DNA from 4 places in the Paeniglutamicibacter sp. GQ140 genome. Region 1 is predicted to be linked to each of the others. Evidence: riboswitches for the same ligand, from Rfam matches in the RefSeq annotation. Region 1 holds a riboswitch; each other region holds the start of a gene.
What was found. A riboswitch is a leader RNA that binds a small molecule or an ion and turns the genes downstream of it on or off. The one in region 1 is predicted to bind S-adenosylmethionine.
Positions count from the first base shown of each region.

Region 2: linked by a shared signal. The riboswitch ahead of AC6CHY_RS00865 (OsmC family protein) and the one ahead of AC6CHY_RS09355 (hypothetical protein) in region 1 are both predicted to bind S-adenosylmethionine.
Region 3: linked by a shared signal. The riboswitch ahead of AC6CHY_RS10215 (O-acetylhomoserine aminocarboxypropyltransferase/cysteine synthase family protein) and the one ahead of AC6CHY_RS09355 (hypothetical protein) in region 1 are both predicted to bind S-adenosylmethionine.
Region 4: linked by a shared signal. The riboswitch ahead of AC6CHY_RS10290 (acyl-CoA dehydrogenase family protein) and the one ahead of AC6CHY_RS09355 (hypothetical protein) in region 1 are both predicted to bind S-adenosylmethionine.

Region 1 covers NZ_JCAXDW010000005.1:197,623-201,710, forward strand. Annotated here, with positions in the region: gene AC6CHY_RS09340 (amidohydrolase) at 1-682, shown strand, start outside; gene AC6CHY_RS09345 (APC family permease) at 679-2,049, shown strand; gene AC6CHY_RS09350 (histidine phosphatase family protein) at 2,125-2,730, opposite strand; SAM riboswitch class IV at 2,777-2,901, shown strand; gene AC6CHY_RS09355 (hypothetical protein) at 2,916-3,350, shown strand; gene AC6CHY_RS09360 (acyl-CoA thioesterase) at 3,347-3,811, opposite strand; gene AC6CHY_RS09365 (App1 family protein phosphatidate phosphatase) at 3,812-4,088, opposite strand, start outside.
Region 2 covers NZ_JCAXDW010000001.1:186,845-190,932, reverse strand. Annotated here, with positions in the region: gene aztD (zinc metallochaperone AztD) at 1-1,072, shown strand, start outside; gene AC6CHY_RS00865 (OsmC family protein) at 1,164-1,709, opposite strand; SAM riboswitch class IV at 1,750-1,868, opposite strand; gene AC6CHY_RS00860 (MarR family winged helix-turn-helix transcriptional regulator) at 2,226-2,729, opposite strand; gene AC6CHY_RS00855 (VOC family protein) at 3,006-3,437, shown strand; gene AC6CHY_RS00850 (FAD-dependent oxidoreductase) at 3,829-4,088, shown strand, end outside.
Region 3 covers NZ_JCAXDW010000006.1:33,579-37,666, forward strand. Annotated here, with positions in the region: gene AC6CHY_RS10205 (hypothetical protein) at 1-319, shown strand, start outside; gene AC6CHY_RS10210 (CoA-binding protein) at 465-965, opposite strand; gene AC6CHY_RS10215 (O-acetylhomoserine aminocarboxypropyltransferase/cysteine synthase family protein) at 965-2,338, opposite strand; SAM riboswitch class I at 2,453-2,547, opposite strand; gene AC6CHY_RS10220 (histidine phosphatase family protein) at 2,658-3,221, shown strand; gene AC6CHY_RS10225 (ferredoxin reductase) at 3,240-4,088, opposite strand, start outside.
Region 4 covers NZ_JCAXDW010000006.1:51,924-56,011, reverse strand. Annotated here, with positions in the region: gene AC6CHY_RS10295 (LLM class flavin-dependent oxidoreductase) at 1-1,202, opposite strand, end outside; gene AC6CHY_RS10290 (acyl-CoA dehydrogenase family protein) at 1,279-2,616, opposite strand; SAM riboswitch class I at 2,623-2,719, opposite strand; SAM riboswitch class I at 3,143-3,231, shown strand; gene AC6CHY_RS10285 (ABC transporter ATP-binding protein) at 3,236-4,048, shown strand.

The sequences.
Region 1 (4,088 bases):
CATTGATGCGGCGATCGCCGTGGATGCCATGGGTTTCCAGTTGCACCTGCACGCCATCGGAGACGCCGCCGTGCGTCAGGGACTGGACACCATTGCGGCGGTCGTTGCCGCCAACGGCCCACGCGACCGCCGACCGGTCATGGCCCACCTGCAGTCCATCTCCCCCACCGACCTGCCACGGTTCAGGGAACTGGGCGTCATCGCGAACTTCGAGCCGCTGTGGGCCCAGCGGGACACCGTCATGACCGAACTGACCTTCCCGCGGCTTGGAGCCGAACGCGCGTCACGGCAGTTCCAGATCGGCGAGGTCGCCGCCTCGGGCGTCAAGGTGTCCTTTGGCAGCGACTGGCCCGTCACACACCACCACCCGATGCTGGGCATCGGCACGGCAGTGACCCGCACAGGGCTGGCCGACCCCGACGTTCCTCCGCTGGCCGGGGCCCCCTACTGCGTTGTCGATGCCCTGGACTCCTACAGCACCCAGGTGGCCTACCAGGCCTTTGCCGACCACGAACGCGGAACCCTGGCAGCGGGGCAGATCGCGGACCTGGTCTGGCTGGAGAGCGATCCGCGCTCCAGCGCGGAACACGACGTGGCCGGCGTGAAGGTCCTTGGCACCTGGCTCGCAGGCAACCCCACCTATTTGGCAGCACCCGATCGAATATTGGAAGGAACACGATGAACACCAAGGTCTCGGCCCACGTCCCTGCAGTCGGCAGCATCCACGGCTCCCGTCCCACCGAGCTCAAGCGGGTCCTGGGCATTCCCTTCCTGGTGCTCTTCGGACTGACCTACATGGCACCCGTGACGGTGTTCACCACCTACGGCGTGGTGACCGGGGTGACCAACGGACATCTGCCGGCCGCCTACATCGTGGGGCTGGTGACCATGCTTTTCACCGCCTTCAGTTATGCCCAGATGTCCCGGGCCGTGCCCCAAGCCGGATCCGCCTACGCCTACACCCAGCAGGCCTTCGGCGGAACTGTCGGCTTTGCCACCGGCTGGACCCTGATGCTCGACTACTTGTTCATCCCGATGATCAATTTCCTGCTCATCGGGATCTACCTCAACACGCAATTCCCCGCGGTTCCCGCCTGGGCGTTCTCGCTGGTGTCCCTCGTGCTGGTGCTGGGCCTGAACATCATCGGCATCAAGTTCATCGGCCGGCTCAGCGCCACGGTGGTCGCCTCCTCGGTGCTCATGATCGGCGTCTTCGTGGCCCTGGTGCTCAACCAGGTCCTCAACGCCGATGCCCCAAGCCTGTTGGCACCGTTCTCCTTTGGCGCCGACGGCCTGGGCCCAATCTTCTCCGGCGCTGCCATCCTCTCGCTCTCGTTCCTGGGATTCGATGCTATTTCGACCTTGTCGGAGGATGCGAGGAATCCCGGCAAGACGATTCCCGCCGCGATCGTGCTCACCACCTTGGCCGGCGGTCTGATCTTCATCGTCGTTGGCTGGGCCGGGGCATTGATCCACCCGGACCACACCACCTTCGCCGACCCGGATGCCGCGGGCGTCGAGCTCATGGCAGGGGTCGGCGGTTCGGTGCTCACCGCGATTTTCGTGGCGGTCTACGTGGTGGGGTCATTTGGTTCGGCCATGGCCTCGCAGGCCAGCGTGACCCGAATCCTGTACTCCATGGGCCGCGACGGATTGCTGCCGCGCCGCATGGGCATGCTCAACCGCCGTTTTTCCACCCCCGTCTATGCCACCCTCGTAGTCTCCGCGGTGTCGCTGACCTACCTCTTCGTCAGCTTGGAGACTGCGGCCTCGGTGGTCAGCTTCGGGGCCCTGGTTGCGTTCTCCATGGTGAACCTTTCGGTCATCAAGACCTTCTTCATGGATGCGAAGTCGCGCGGTGCCCGCTCGGTGTTGCTCTACCTGCTCATGCCCCTGGTGGGATTCGCGCTGACCATTTGGTTGTGGACCTCGCTTTCCGGCGTCAGCCTCGTGGTGGGACTGATGTGGTTCGCGGCAGGAATAGGCTTTTTGGCCATCCGCACCAAGGGCTTCCGCACCACCCCGCCGAAGCTTTCCTTCGAGGACTGACGCCGACCCGGAAATGCCGCCCCACGAAGTTCCGGCATCGTGCGGGCGGCACCGCCGTTTGCGGGGCGGGACCTTCTAGTCCAGGTGCCGGTCCTGCCAACTGCGCATGGTCCAGCGGGATTTGGCTGCCGCATCCAGCGTCACCACGCCGGTGTTGGCCAGGGGCGTCGGACGCAGCAAGCCGGGGTCGAAGTTGGTGCTCCTGGACGCAAGCCAGGTCACCAGCATGGCTGCGTGGCTGACCACCACGAGCTTCCCGGTCCCCGCGGCGCGGGCCTGCTCGATGACCACGTTGAAGCGCTCCAGCGCGGTGTGTGCATCTTCGCCGCCTGCAACCTTGGCTGCCAGGTCGCCGGAGAGCCAGCGGAAAAAAACGTCGCGGTAGGCCAGCTGGGCCTCGGGGTCGTTGCGCATTTCCAGTTCCCCGGCGGAGATCTCGCTCAATCCCGCATGCTCGGCCATGATCAGGCCGCGCGACTCGGCCAGGGGCGTGGCAGTCATCTTGGCGCGCAGCAACGGCGAGGAGAAAACCGCGTCGACATCCTCAGCACCGAGCCGCTTCACGAGTTCCCGAACCTGGGCCAGGCCCGTCTCATCCAGCGGGGCGCCGGGGGCCGCGGTGTCCAGGGCCTGTGCCACGTTCGAGGCGGTCTGCCCGTGGCGGATCAAGATGAGTCTCATTCATTCACTCTAAATCGTCGCCGGTGATTTGGTACGATGAATCCAGCTTCACGAGATGCACGCCAGACTTGGGCTCCGACCCGGCGCGCGCACCAACCCCATGCTTCACGGGTGGTTCGGATGACGAAGCGGTCCTGGCAGCAGCCGCTGCCCTGGGGACAAGAGCACACGAAAGGCGCCGCCCCTTGCGCAATCAGTCACGTTCCACCGACACCTGTACCTCGTTCCACTCCGGGCACCGCACCAACCCCCGCGCCATCAGGAGCCTCATGTCCCGCCCCACGCTGTGGGCCCCCGCGGACGTCGAGGTCGCGATGTCGATGGCCCACGGACTGACGCTGCACGTCTTTGCCGGCGGGACGCACCACCAGGTGTTCGCCCACGACCTGCCGGAGATTTCCCACCTGCTGCGCGTTGCGCCGCAGCCGGCCCCCGGTCTGTCGCTGGGGCGGGTCAATTTCCACAACAGCGCGATCGCGCTTCCCGCGGACCCGCGGCACAGCGCCGGGTTGCGCTACTTCTCGTTCAGCACCGAACCGCTGTCGGCCTGCAACTTCGAGCGCGACGAGGCACTGGCCCGGGACTTCGAGTCCCTCACGGCCGACCTGCAGCTGTCCTAGCGAAAGATCGGATCGGCGGCGTAGCGCGCCAGCGCTTCCTTGTTGCCCGGGCTCAGGCGCAACAGGCGCTGTTCGTCGACGGAAAAGAATGCCAGGGTCGTGGCGGCGCGCACGCACACCCCGCCGTCCACGGGATCGTGGAACTCGTAGCTGATGTCGAAGCTCGCGCCCTTGATGGTGCTGATCCACAAATCCACGTGGGCCGGGACGTTGCGGTAGTCCAGCGGCTTGAGGTAGCGGACCCGGTGCTCGACGACCAGGATCTGCGTGTTCTCCGGGACCGTCGAGAACAGGTCGACCTGGGGCATGATGCCGGGCTTTCCGGTGCCGCCGGGCACCCCGAACCCGGCAATGCGTGCCTCTTCCATCATGCGAACCAGGTTCACGTTGTTGATGTGGCCGTACGCGTCCATGTCCCCCCAGCGCATGGGGACCTCGACGCGGATCTTCTGTTCGGGCATTCAGTCGATCCTTGCCTGGTCATCGGGGCAGATGATGCCCAGCGCCTCCAGCTTCTGGGCAATGCGCGCCCCGTCCGGCTCGTAGACCCATGGCACCCCGGGTGTGGAGTTCAGGATCCCCTGGCTGCGCCCGCCGGCCAGCACCGCCTCGGAGGGCGTCAGCTGGCGGATGACGATGGCTTCGACATGGTGCGGGTAGCGCCTGGCGAATTCGGCGTAGAGGTACGGATCGTGCTGTCCGTCGTCGCCGATCAGCAGCCACTTCATGTTCGGGAAC
Region 2 (4,088 bases), on a different contig from region 1:
GCTGGTGGCGGACGCGCGTGACGGCGCAGTCCTCTCGAACCACAAGCTTGCGGGCTTCAACCGCGTCAACCCAGCGGGCGATGGCCGCCGGGTGCTCGTCTCCACCGCCGGGGGATTCCAGGTCCTGGACTCCGGTGTCTGGTCCGAAAAGCATGGTGAACATGCCCATCACTACACCTCAGATCCCTCGCTGACCGAGCTGGTGTTCCCGGCCGCCAAGCCCGGGCACGCAGTGGTCCACGCCGGGCACACCGCCCTCTTCGACGACGCCACCGGCAAAATCAACATCTTCGAATCCACCCAGCTGGACAACAGGGCCCTGCCCCGCACCGAGGACGTGGCACTGCCCGAAGCGCACCACGGGGTGGCCGTGCGGCTCGCGGACGGGACCCTGCTGGTCACCGACGGCAATGCCGAGGCCGTCAACGCGGTGAAGCTGCTCTCCGCGCCGGATGCCGAGCACCGGCGAACCACCGTGGCCGAATCCCGGCAGTGCCCCGGCGTCCACGGCGAGGCGGTCGCCAAGGACGAGGCCATGGTGGTCGGCTGCGAGGACGGCATCCTGGTCATCAAGGACAAGAAGATCGCCAAGCTCGAGGCGCCTGATGCTTACGGACGGATCGGAAACCAGGCAGGATCCGAGGTCTCGTCCGTGGTGCTCGGGGACTATAAGAAGGACAAGGACGCCGAGCTCGAACGCCCGCAAACCTTTTCGTTGACGGATACCGCGACCAACACCCTCAAGCTCATCGACATCAACTACAGCTATTCGTTCCGCTCCCTGGCCCGCAGTGCCGGAGGGGACGCGCTGCTGCTGGGAACCGACGGCAAGCTGCATGTCTACGACGTGAAGAACGGGAAGGAAAAGAAGGCCATTGCCGTGGTCGGCGCATGGGAAGAACCGATCGATTGGCAGCAGCCGCGCCCGACTGTGCACGTCTCCGGGGGTACCGCCTATGTCACCGAACCGGCCACCAAGGAGTTGCACTTCGTGGACCTGAAGACCGGCAAGGTCTCACGGAGCGTGACCCTGCCGGAAGTTCCCAACGAGATCACCTCGATCAAGGGATAGCGGGAACCCGCGCCCCAAGGGAAACAAAAAAATCGTGGGTCGGTGCCGTTCCCCTCGAACGGCACCGACCCACGATCGGTTCATGGTGGCGCTAGCCGGCGGTAACCAGCTCGACGCTGACAGGGGTCGGGTTGCTGAAGATGTCCAGCACCGGGCAGCGTGCATCGACGGTTGCCTGCAGCTCCTCGTAGCGCTCGCGCGTCTCCGGGCCATCGATCTTGACCGTCAGGCGCACCTCGCCGAAGCCCGGGCGGATGGTTTCCTCGATGCCGAAGAGACCGCGGACATCCAGGTCGGCCTCCGCGCTGATTTCCAGTGAGTCGATCTTGAGACCCAGCTGGTGTGCGTACAGGCGGTAGACCACGACCTGGCAGGAAATGAGGGCGCCGAGGGCAAATTCCACCGGGCTGGCCGCCACGTCGTCCCCGGCCAGTGCCTCCGGTTCGTCGACGATGAAGCGGTGCTTTCCCGCGGTGATTTCGCTGGACACCGAACCGGTGGACACTCCGCTGGCCTTGAAGGTCAGCGCCGCGCTGGCCGTGTTGGCGGCAATGCGCTCGCCCCAGGCGGTGCCTGCCGCGGTGAGCTTTTCTGCGCGAATCTCATCAAGGGTGCTGTCGATCAGGGTTTCGGACATGGAAGTTCGATCCTTTCGTGGTTGGCGCATGCCTTGCACAACGCCATACTTACGCCGATCCGGTTGGGTGGCGTCGAATCTTCACCTGGCGCACCCCGCTATGACGAAGAGGGTTGCGGTCCAATCGACCAGGGCCGTGAATGATTGGAGCTCGTGATTCTGTCTACGAGTGTTGCCGATTCCGTGGCGCCCGCGCAAAGCGCAGCCTTAACAAATCTTCACGATGAAACGCTCTTTCGTCGAACAAGTGCCCGTTCTTTTGCCGATTCGGGCCAATGCGGCGAATGGATCAAGGCGTTGGAGGCAGCATGGCGAAGAAACCACGCCGCGTGCCGGGGCCGATTTCACTGCCGGGAAACGCCATGGGAGCCCGTGCTATCCGGCAATCGGCCGGGTTCGGAACGGGCGGTCGTCCCGGGGGCGAACAGGCGACATGGATGCGCCCAGACTCGCCGACGCCGTCGGCCCCGACCCTTCCAGGTGGAGGGCCGGGGCCGGGGAACGGTTTCGCGCCAGTCAGCTTTCGCGTGCCGGGGCGTCGTTGGCGTTGAGCTTGGAGAGCAGGTCGGCGAAGCGCTTGATTTCCTCGGGGTCCCAGGAAACGAGCCGGTTCCTCAGCAATTGGCGCGACGCCGCGCTGGAGGCAAGATAGCCCGCACGCGCGGGTTCGGTGATGCTGACCAGCATGGCCCTGCCGTCGCGCGGATCCGGAACGCGGGTGACCAGGTCCTTGGCCTCGAGCCATTTGATCATCCGGCTCATGGTCGCCTTGTCCACCTGGAGTTCCTCGGCAAGGATGATCTGCTGCTGGGCGTGCTCGCGCGCCAGGATGGAGAGCACCTTGTAGCCCAGCGGCTGAAGTTCAGGATGGATCGCGGCGGCGCGCTTGCGGATGGCCTGGCGCGCCTTGACGACCATGATTGAAAACTCTTTTTCCACGTCCTCGATCAATGGATCAAGGGTTTCGTGATCAGTTGCCGATCCCGGGTCGGGTCGGGATTCGGAGAACGGTGAAGTCATGGGAATCATTTTAGTGGCGATCCGCCGATTCGAATCCTTCGCGACGGCGCGTTTGCCATTTCCGCGCGCCGGCGTTTTGCCTGCGTGGCGCCGCGCCGGCCCGGGCCTGTCCGCGGTGTTGACCTCGGCTGTTGCCCACGAACCCGATGCGGCAGTTCCCGCCGGGTTGGACCCCCAGCGAATTCACGGCAAACTATCGGTCCGAAGGCTTCACGGATCCGGTTGCGGCGGGCACAATTGCTAATTGTTGAACACCGCCAAACGATGGAGAACACCATGGGCACGATTCTCAACCCCTACATCAGCTTCCGCGATACGGCGCGTCCCGCGCTCGAGTTCTACCAGTCGGTATTTGGCGGTGAACTGGATTTGCGCCCCTTCGCGGACTACGACTTCGCCAAGACCGGCAATCCGGAGGATGACAACAAGATCATGCACGGTCACCTGCGTGCACCCAACGGCCTGAACCTGATGGCGGCCGACACCCCTGCCTCCATGGAGTGGAAGGGCGGCACCGCCATCTCCGTCACGCTCAGCGGCGACGACAAGGACGAAATGACCGCGTATTGGAAGAAGCTCAGCGAGGGTGCCACGATCGGCGAGGAGCTGGCCGAGGCCCCGTGGGGAGACTCGTTCGGCATGCTCACGGACAAGTTCGGGGTTGACTGGATGGTCAACATTGCCGGGCCCGGGAACGCGGGGCAGTAAACGCCCGTTCCGCAGGCGAGGGGGCCAACGTCACCAAGCCAGCATGAAAAATGCGTGGGTTAGACCCTGGGCGGTCCAACCCACGCATTTTTGCGTCGATGGCGTGAGGGCGACAGCCAGCGAGCACGGGTGCGTCCTGGCTGCGGCCGCTTCGCCTGGACCACGCCCACCCTGCCTTTGTCAGGATCCGGTTTCCTTGGCCCTTCGACGGCGCTGCCCATATGTTTCCATGTCGTAGTCGTTGCCGAAGGCTGCACGAAATGGGTGTTCAATCCGGTCAAGGATGTGCGGCCTTCGGCCCGTTCGGCGCGGGCTTCCTTGACCTCCAATCCGCAGCGAACCAGACTCAACCGTAGTCAACACCGTATTTCCAGGAACAGAGGATGCCCCGATGGAACACGAACTCGATCTCATAGTCATCGGCTGGGGCAAGGGCGGAAAGACGCTTGCCGGAACCATGGCCCGTGCCGGGCAGCGGGTGGCAATCATCGAGGCATCGCCTGATATGTATGGCGGCACCTGCATCAACATCGGCTGTGTTCCCACCAAGGCGCTGATCCATGACGCGGACATCCGCCCCGGTAACGGATTCGACCCCGACTACTTCGATGCGGCGGTGCTGCGCCGGGACAAGCTGACCGCCGCGATGCG
Region 3 (4,088 bases), on a different contig from region 1:
GGCCTACAACGACTCATTGTCCGGCCTGGACCTGGCCCGTGTGCCGAAGGCGGTGCGGGCCTTCATTGAACTGTATGGGCAGAGCAAGGACATGACCTTCAACTCCGACTACTCGCCGATCGACTACTTCGAGGAACACCCTGCCTCGGCGATCGGAATCATCCTCGACACCCCCGAGGCCCTGGAGTTGCTGGACGACGACGAGGAGGAGGCGCTCGAGGACATCCTCGGGTTTGCCGAGGCCTGGGCCGAGTTCGATTCGAACCAGCAGCCGGACCTTGGGATCTCCGAGGCCGACGACGACGACACCGAGTGGTAAAGACAGCCATGGCCCGCCGCTGAGCGTCGGGCCGGCACCGGAGACCGGGCGGGAGATCCCGCGGGTTCCCGCCGACGACGAAGGGTCCGTTCCCGAAACCACTTGGTTTCGGGAACGGACCCTTGTTCTTGCGCCGCCGGTCCTGCTAGGCGAGCAGCTGGCGCTTGGAGGAAATGACGCCGGTGTTGAAGCCGGCCAGGCGCAGCCCGCCGTGGAAGCGGGCGTGCTCGATCTTCACGCAGCGGTCCATCACCACGTTCAGGCCGTTGGCCTCGGCCTTGGCCGCGACCTCCTCGTGCCAGGAACCCAGCTGCAGCCACAGGGTCTTGGCGCCGACGGCGATCGACTCGTCCAGGACACCGGGCAGGTCGTCGTGCTTGCGGAAGACCTCCACCAGGTCCGGGGTCTCCGGCAGGTCCGCCAGCGACTTGTAGACCGGCTGGCCCAGGATCTCATCGAGCACCGGGTTCACGAAGTAGACCTTGTACTTGGAGGAGGACAGCAGGTAGGTCGCCACGAAGTAGCTGGCGCGCGAGGGCTTGTTGGAGGCGCCCACGATCGCGATCGACTTGGTGTTGCGCAGGATCTCGAGGCGTTCGGCCGCGTTCGGGCCTTCCCAGGTGCGGATCTGGACTGCGTTGCTCATTACTTGGCTCCCGTCACGGCGGCCGCGCGGGCGGCGTCGATGGAGCAGGCCGCCCCGTCGTAGCTTTCCCCGGCGGGGGCATCTGCCACCTGCTGCGAGGCGGTCAGCGCCTGGTCCAGGTCCCAGAGGATGTCCTCGAGGTCCTCCAGGCCCACCGAGAAGCGGATCAGGTCCTCCGGCACGCCGGCGGCAACCAGCTGCTCGGCGGAGAGCTGCTGGTGGGTGGTGGAAGCGGGGTGCAGCACCAGGGTGCGCACGTCGCCGATGTTGGCCAGGTGGCTGGCCAGCTGCAGCGCCTCGATGAAGGCGGTGCCGGCGGCGCGGCCGCCCTTGACGCCAAAGCTGAACACCGAGCCGACGCCCAGGGGCAGCAGCTCCTTGGCGCGCTCATGGTGCGGGTGCGAGGGCAGCCCGGCATAGTTCACGTAGCTGATGCGCTCATCGGCCTCGAGCCATTCGGCCACGGCCTTGGCATTGGAAAGGTGCGAGTCCATGCGCTGGGGCAGGGTCTCGACTCCCTGCAGCAGCTGGAAGGCCGACTGGGCCGGGAGCGCCGGGCCGATGTCGCGCAGCTGCTCGGAACGCAGCTTGGTCAGGAAGCCGTACTCGCCGAAGTTGTCCCACCAGGAGACGTTGCCGTAGGAGGCCACCGGCTCGGTCATCGCGGGGAACTTGCCGTTGCCCCAGTTGAACGTGCCGGCCTCCACGACGACCCCGCCCAGGGTGGTGCCGTGTCCGCCGAGGAACTTGGTGGCGGAGTGGATCACGATGTCGGCGCCGTGTTCGATGGGGCGCAGGAGGTACGGGGGAGTCAGCGTCGAGTCGACCACCAGCGGGAGGCCCGCGGCGTGGGCGACCTCGGCCAGGCCCTTGAGGTCGGCGATGTCGCCCGAGGGGTTGGCCACGACCTCGGTGTACACGGCCTTGGTGTTCTCCTGGATGGCGGCGGCGAACTCGGCCGGATCCGTGGAGTCGATGAATGTCGTCGAGACCCCGAAGCGGCGCAGGGTCACGTCCAGCTGCGTGATGGTGCCGCCGTAGAGCTTGGAGGAGGCCACGATGTGGTCCCCGGCCCCGGCCAGCGCGGCGAAGGTGATGAACTCGGCGGCCATGCCCGAGCCGGTGGCCACCGCGCCGATGCCGCCCTCGAGGGACGCAATGCGCTCCTCGAATGCGGCCACCGTGGGGTTGCCGATGCGCGAGTAGATGTTGCCGTACTTCTGCAGCGCAAAGAGGTTGGCTGCGTCGTCGGAATCTTTGAAGACAAACGAGGTGGTCTGGTAGATCGGAACGGCGCGCGAGCCGTGCTCGGCGTCGGGGGTGCCGCCGGCGTGCAGCGCACGCGTGCGGAATCCAAATTGGTGTTCGGCCATGGTGGCTTGCGACTCCTTGTCGACTGGTTCTTCGGCCCCGCGCATGCGTGGGGCCATCGCGGCAGGAATCCCGGGATCAATGTCGCTTACCCGTCCGGGTTCGGGCGGAAAGCAGCTCCATCGTTTCTGGCGGTAGCACCGTAACCACCGGCTGTGGCAGGTTGCTGCGGCGTCATCAAACCAGATCTCTCGGCCGCTCGGGATGGTTGTAACAGTCTCTCAATATGTCCGATTGTGACCCAAGTTTGAGTCCTTACGTTGCGCGAGGCACAGCCCGCGCGATTCCCGGCCGCCGCCGCGCAGCGCCTATGCTCGAGCCATGGACACCGCGCTGGCACTGGTACGACACGGGCAAACCGACTGGAACCTCGCCGGGCGCCTGCAGGGGCGCACCGACATCGAACTCAACGGGACGGGCCGCGAACAGGCGCGCGGGGTTGGACGGAAACTTCGGGGCCAGGGCTGGGACCTGGTGCTCGGCTCGCCGCTTTCCCGTGCCGCCCGGACCGCGCAGTTGATCGCCGAGGAGCTTCAGGCCGAAACCGGCGACCCGGTGCCCGAGGTGATCGAGCGCGGCTTTGGCCCGCTCGAGGGCCGGATCATGGCCGAGATTCCCGACGCGGAGGCCAGGCTGCTGGCGGAGCGGACCGAGGACAGGCAGGACGTGCTGCACCGTGCGGTGCCGGCCCTGCAGCGGCTTCTCGAGGCGAATCCCGGGCGCCGCATCCTGGTTGTCAGCCACGGCGCCACGATGCGGATCGTGCGCGACGCGCTCCCCGGCGAACCGTTGGGCACCAAGGTGGAAAACGGGGAAGTGGTCCACATCGATCCGACGCGGCTGGCGGAACTCGTGCGGGAACTGGCGCCGGCGATCGCGCGCTGAGCCTGCCCGGCCCCCCGGCTAGGCGTCGATCACCAGGTCCGTCCGCGCGGTCGAGCAGCACGGCAGGAACTTTCCGGCCTCGATTTCCCGTGCCCGGATCCCGCCCTGGTGGTTCATCTCGACGTCCCCGGAGAGCTTGACGATCTTGCAGGAGCCGCACATGCCTTCCTGGCAGTTCGCGCCGATCCTGACACCCGCCCGTTTGGCCGCGCCGAGGATCTTTTCCTCGGGATTGATCAGGACATTGATGCCCGTGCGAACAAAGGACAGGGTGAGGCTTCCGGTGCCGACGGTGTCGAACGAAGAGGCGTCGGGGGCGGAGGGGTCCGCTGTTTCCTCGGGCTCTGCCTCGGTGGCCGGAACCTCGGAATCGACGGGTTCTGGTGCGGCAAAGTCGGGGTTGGCCGCCTCGAGCGGCATTCCAGTGGCCTCCAGGGTTCCCTCGTCGTCGTAGGCCGGTTCGTAGAGACCGAGCGCGCTGGGCTGGCTTTCGTAGTAGTCCTCCGCGGAATCGGCGATTTCCTCGGCGATTTCTTCGGCGATCTCTCCGGCCAGGGCGACTTCGGCCTCGTATTCCAGGATGGTCTGGCGGTCTCCGGAGAAGAATTCCATGTGGATGGAGGTGTCGTCGACGCCGACCGCGGCGAGCAGTTCGGACACGTTGTTCAGGTAGCCCTCGGGGCCGCAGGCGTAGACCTGGCGTCCGTTGGCGTCGGGCGCCACCTCGTCGAGCATCGCGGTGGACAGCCGTCCGGTGAGGCCTTCCCAGTCCTCGGGTACCTGGCGGTCGCCCAGGGAGAAGTGGACGGCGACGCGGGAGTCCACGGTGGCGATGTAGCCCAATTCCTGGTGGAAGGCGAAGCCCCC
Region 4 (4,088 bases), on a different contig from region 1:
CCGTCCACGTCGGTGTCCTCGACCCACTCGATGAGCTTGTCGGCGACCTCGGTCGGCGAGCCGACGGTGATCGGTCCGAAGCCGCCAACGCCCACCCACTCGGCCAGCTGGCGGATCGTCCACGGGTTGCCCGAATCGCCGCTGGCCTGCTGGAACATCGACACGGTGGACTGGATGGCGTTGGACTTCACGTTGTCGCCGATAACGTCGTCCGGGCCGTAGGTCGACAGGTCCACGCCCATCCAGCCGGAGATCAGCGCAAGGGCGCCGTCGATGTCGGCGTAGGACTTGTAGTCCTCGAACTTGGCCTGCGCGGCGGCGGAATCCACGTCCGTGATGATGGTCTGCATGGTGTAGATGCGCACGTCGTGGCGTCCACGGCCGGCCGCCTCGGCGGCGTCGCGGATCTTGGTGACCGTGGCCTTGAGCATGTCCTTGGTGGGGCAAGTGACGAAGACTGCCTCGGCATTTGCCGCGGCGAACTGCATGCCGCGCGAGGAGGTTCCGGCCTGGAAGATCACCGGGGTGCGCTGCGGGCTGGGCTCGGTGATGGCGATGCCCGGGACCTTGAAGTACTTGCCCTCATGGTTGATCTCGTGGACCTTGGCCGGGTCGGTGAAGACACCGCGCTCGGCGTCGCGAACCACGGCGTCTTCTTCCCAGGAACCCTCGAGCAGCTTGTACACGACCTCGAGGTATTCGTCGGCGTGGTTGTAGCGCTCGTCGTGCTCAAGCTGGTCTTCCTGGCCCATGTTCCGGGCGGCGGAGGGCAGGTAGCCGGTCACGACGTTCCAGCCGATGCGGCCCTTGGTCAGGTGGTCAAGGGTCGCCAGGCGGCGGGAGAAAGGGTACGGGTGTTCGTAGGAGGTGCTGGCGGTGACGCCGAAGCCGAGGTTCTCGGTCACGGCGGCCATCGCGGAGACAAGCATGAGCGGGTCGTTGACCGGGACCTGGGCGCCGGTGCGCAGCGGCACCTCGTTGGAGCCGCCGAAGACGTCGTAGGTGCCCAGCACGTCGGCGATGAAGATGCCGTCGAACTTGCCCTTTTCCAGGGTCTTGGCCAGGTTGGTCCAGTAGGATAGGTCCTTGTAGCTGGCGGACTGGTCCTTGGGGTGCTTCCACAGTCCCGGGGACTGGTGTCCGACGCAGTTCATGTCGAAGGCGTTGAAGCGGATCTGGCGTGGGGCGGGAGTCGTGCTCATGTTTATCCTTCGCGAGGTGTTGGGAGTTGCGGATCCGGTGTTGTGCGGATCAAGTTGATGTGGGGCTCGTGTTGTTCTACGGGATGCCGGTTCCCTGGGTGGCACCCACGTCGCCGATGGCGTTGAGCTGCTGGGGCGCCGTGCCGTTGACCTCGTAGTCGCCGATGATGCGAGACTTGTAGATCGCGGGGTTGTGGGTGGCAACGGTGCGCGCGTTGCGCCAGTGCCGGTCCAGGTTGCATCCCTTGGCGGTTGCCGAGGCACCCAGTCCGTCAAAGAGCTTGGTCGCCGCGGAGAGCACCAGCGGCTGGACGACCGCCTGGGCCCTGTCCGCGGCGAGTTCACACACCGCGAACCGCTCGGCCGGGCTGAGCGATACATCGGCCAGCGCGACCTCGATCTCCGCCACGGCGGCCAGGACGATGGAGTCGACCGCGAATGCGGTGCCGGAGACCTCGCCGACCAATTGCAGTACCTGGGGTTCTTCGCGCACCGGAACACCGGTCCCGGTGCTGAAGCTTCGGGTGCGGGCCTGGACCGAGGAGCGCATGTCGTTGAGCACGGCGCGCGTGATTCCCGCCTGGACCCCGAGTAGCACCAATTGGAAGATGGCGGATTCCGGGTCGTTGACCTGCTGCTCGTCGGGAAGGATCGTGTCCACCGGGACATTCTCGAACGTGGTTGAGCCGGTGCCGGTGAGCTGCTGCCCGAATCCGTCCCAGTCGTCAAGGATCTTGACGCCGGAATGCTGCGTGGAAACCACGGCGATCTGCCTGCCGGCACGGGCGGGGTGCGCCACGGCGACTGCCACCCAGTCCGCGTAGATCGTGCCGGTGCAATAGTATTTTTCGCCATTGAGGATCCAGCGCTCGCCCTGCTTGGCAATGGTCGTGTTCAGGGTGCCCAGCCGGTTTCCGCCGCGCTCGGTGTAGGCGTTGCCGATAATTTGCCCGGCAACGATGCGCTCGACCCAGCGGTGGCGCAAGGCATCGTCTTCCAGCTGCAACACGGATTCGACGAAGCCGATGTGCGAGCGCCACAGATGTGCCACCTGGGAATCGGCTTCTGCCAGTTCGATGAGCAGGCGGAACAAGTCGGACACGCTGGCACCGTAGCCGCCCTCGGCGACGGGGATGCGCAGCGCCCCGAACCGCACCCGGTTCAGCCAGCCAACCGGTTCGAAGGGCAGGGTCCGGTTGGCGTCGCGCTCACTGGCCCCGGAGGCGATCCTGGCGAAGACCGGGCGGAAGATCGCGGCCAACTCGTCATAGTGCCCATTACGGGGAACGCCCGGAGTGAGCTTGAGCAGGTGCCGGGCCGGGGTGTCGCCGGTAAATGCGTCGAGGTTGACGGCACCAAAGATGTTGGGGTCCGCTTCGACAGCGTGTGCATGTGCAAAGGAATCGACAGCCATGAATTCTCTCCATCGGTTCTGGCGTGAGCACCTACCGCCCAATTAAGGGGAGGGGTTGCTGCGGCGTCATGGAGCCAGATCTCTCGGCCGCTCTGGATGGTTGTTGGTCATATTTCTACACGCCTCGGCGAAGCGGTGACAACCCGCTTCGTCACAATTGACGGTTGCGTCACAGGGCAAAACGGGATTCGCTGCCCGCCGGGGCAGGGGCGAAGCACCGGCGCACCGGCATTCCACCAGCCATTCGTTCGACGACGGTGGGCGCACGGTTGGAGGCCGCGGAACCAAATGACCCACACGACCCTTGGCAAGCATGTGCGCGAGATCCCGGGGTCCACACGGACGATCCCCGGACCGGATCCGATTGCCCGAAACCTCCAAAGCACCACAAGTTGAATGATCGAAAGTCCCGTAGATTTCCGTAGATAATTCGACGCATGGTCATTAAATTCCACCCCGTCGAACATTCGGTCACATTACGGCGGGCTTGCTCCTGTGACGCCGCATCGACTTTGATGGTGGTCATAACCCATCCCGAGCGGCCGAGAGATCTGGCTCTATGACGCCGCAGCAACCACCTCGTCGAGGCCGGTGCTACCGCCAGTCCGATGGAGAGATCATGACTTCCACGCTTGACCACCCGACGTTTGTCGCACCGACAAGTGTTTCCAGCAACGCGCTTCGCGTGACATTCCAGGGCGTTGGCCGCAGCTTCGGCGGTCGCGAGGTGCTGCACGATGTCGACCTCGAGGTCACCCCGGGAGAAGTCGTGGCAATCCTCGGCCCAAGCGGCTGCGGCAAGTCCACATTGCTCCGATCCGTGTCCGGGCTGGACCAGCCATCCGCCGGGCAGGTCCTGATCGACGGCACCGCTGTCAACGGACTGGACACCCGCTGTGCGGTGGCGTTCCAGGAGCCACGCCTGCTGCCATGGAAATCCGTGACCAACAACGTTTCCTTGGGCCTTCCGGCGGGCACCGACCGCACCACCGGTGCGGCACGCATCGCAGAGCTGCTCGAACTCGTGGAACTCGATGCCTACAGCGATTTGCGCCCGAGGGAAATCTCCGGCGGCATGGCCCAGCGCGTCTCGCTCGCCCGGGCCCTGGCCCGACGCCCCGGCGTCCTGCTCCTGGACGAACCGTTCGGCGCCCTGGATGCATTGACCCGCTTGAAGATGCAGGATCTCCTGCTGGACATCCACAGCGCGTACCCGACCACGGTCTTGCTGGTCACCCACGACGTTGACGAGGCACTGCAGTTAGCCGACCGCATCGTCGTATTGGGACGCCCGGACGGCGCAACAGCCGCAACCGTCACCCAGCTCCTCACGGTCCCGGGGTCACGTCCGCGAAACCGCAACGATGAAAGCCTCGGCCGAATGCGCAGCTCACTTCTTGCATCGCTCGGCGTTGACGCACACCGCCACTAAACCGGCACCCAAGCACCGTCACTTCACACCACTCGCATCT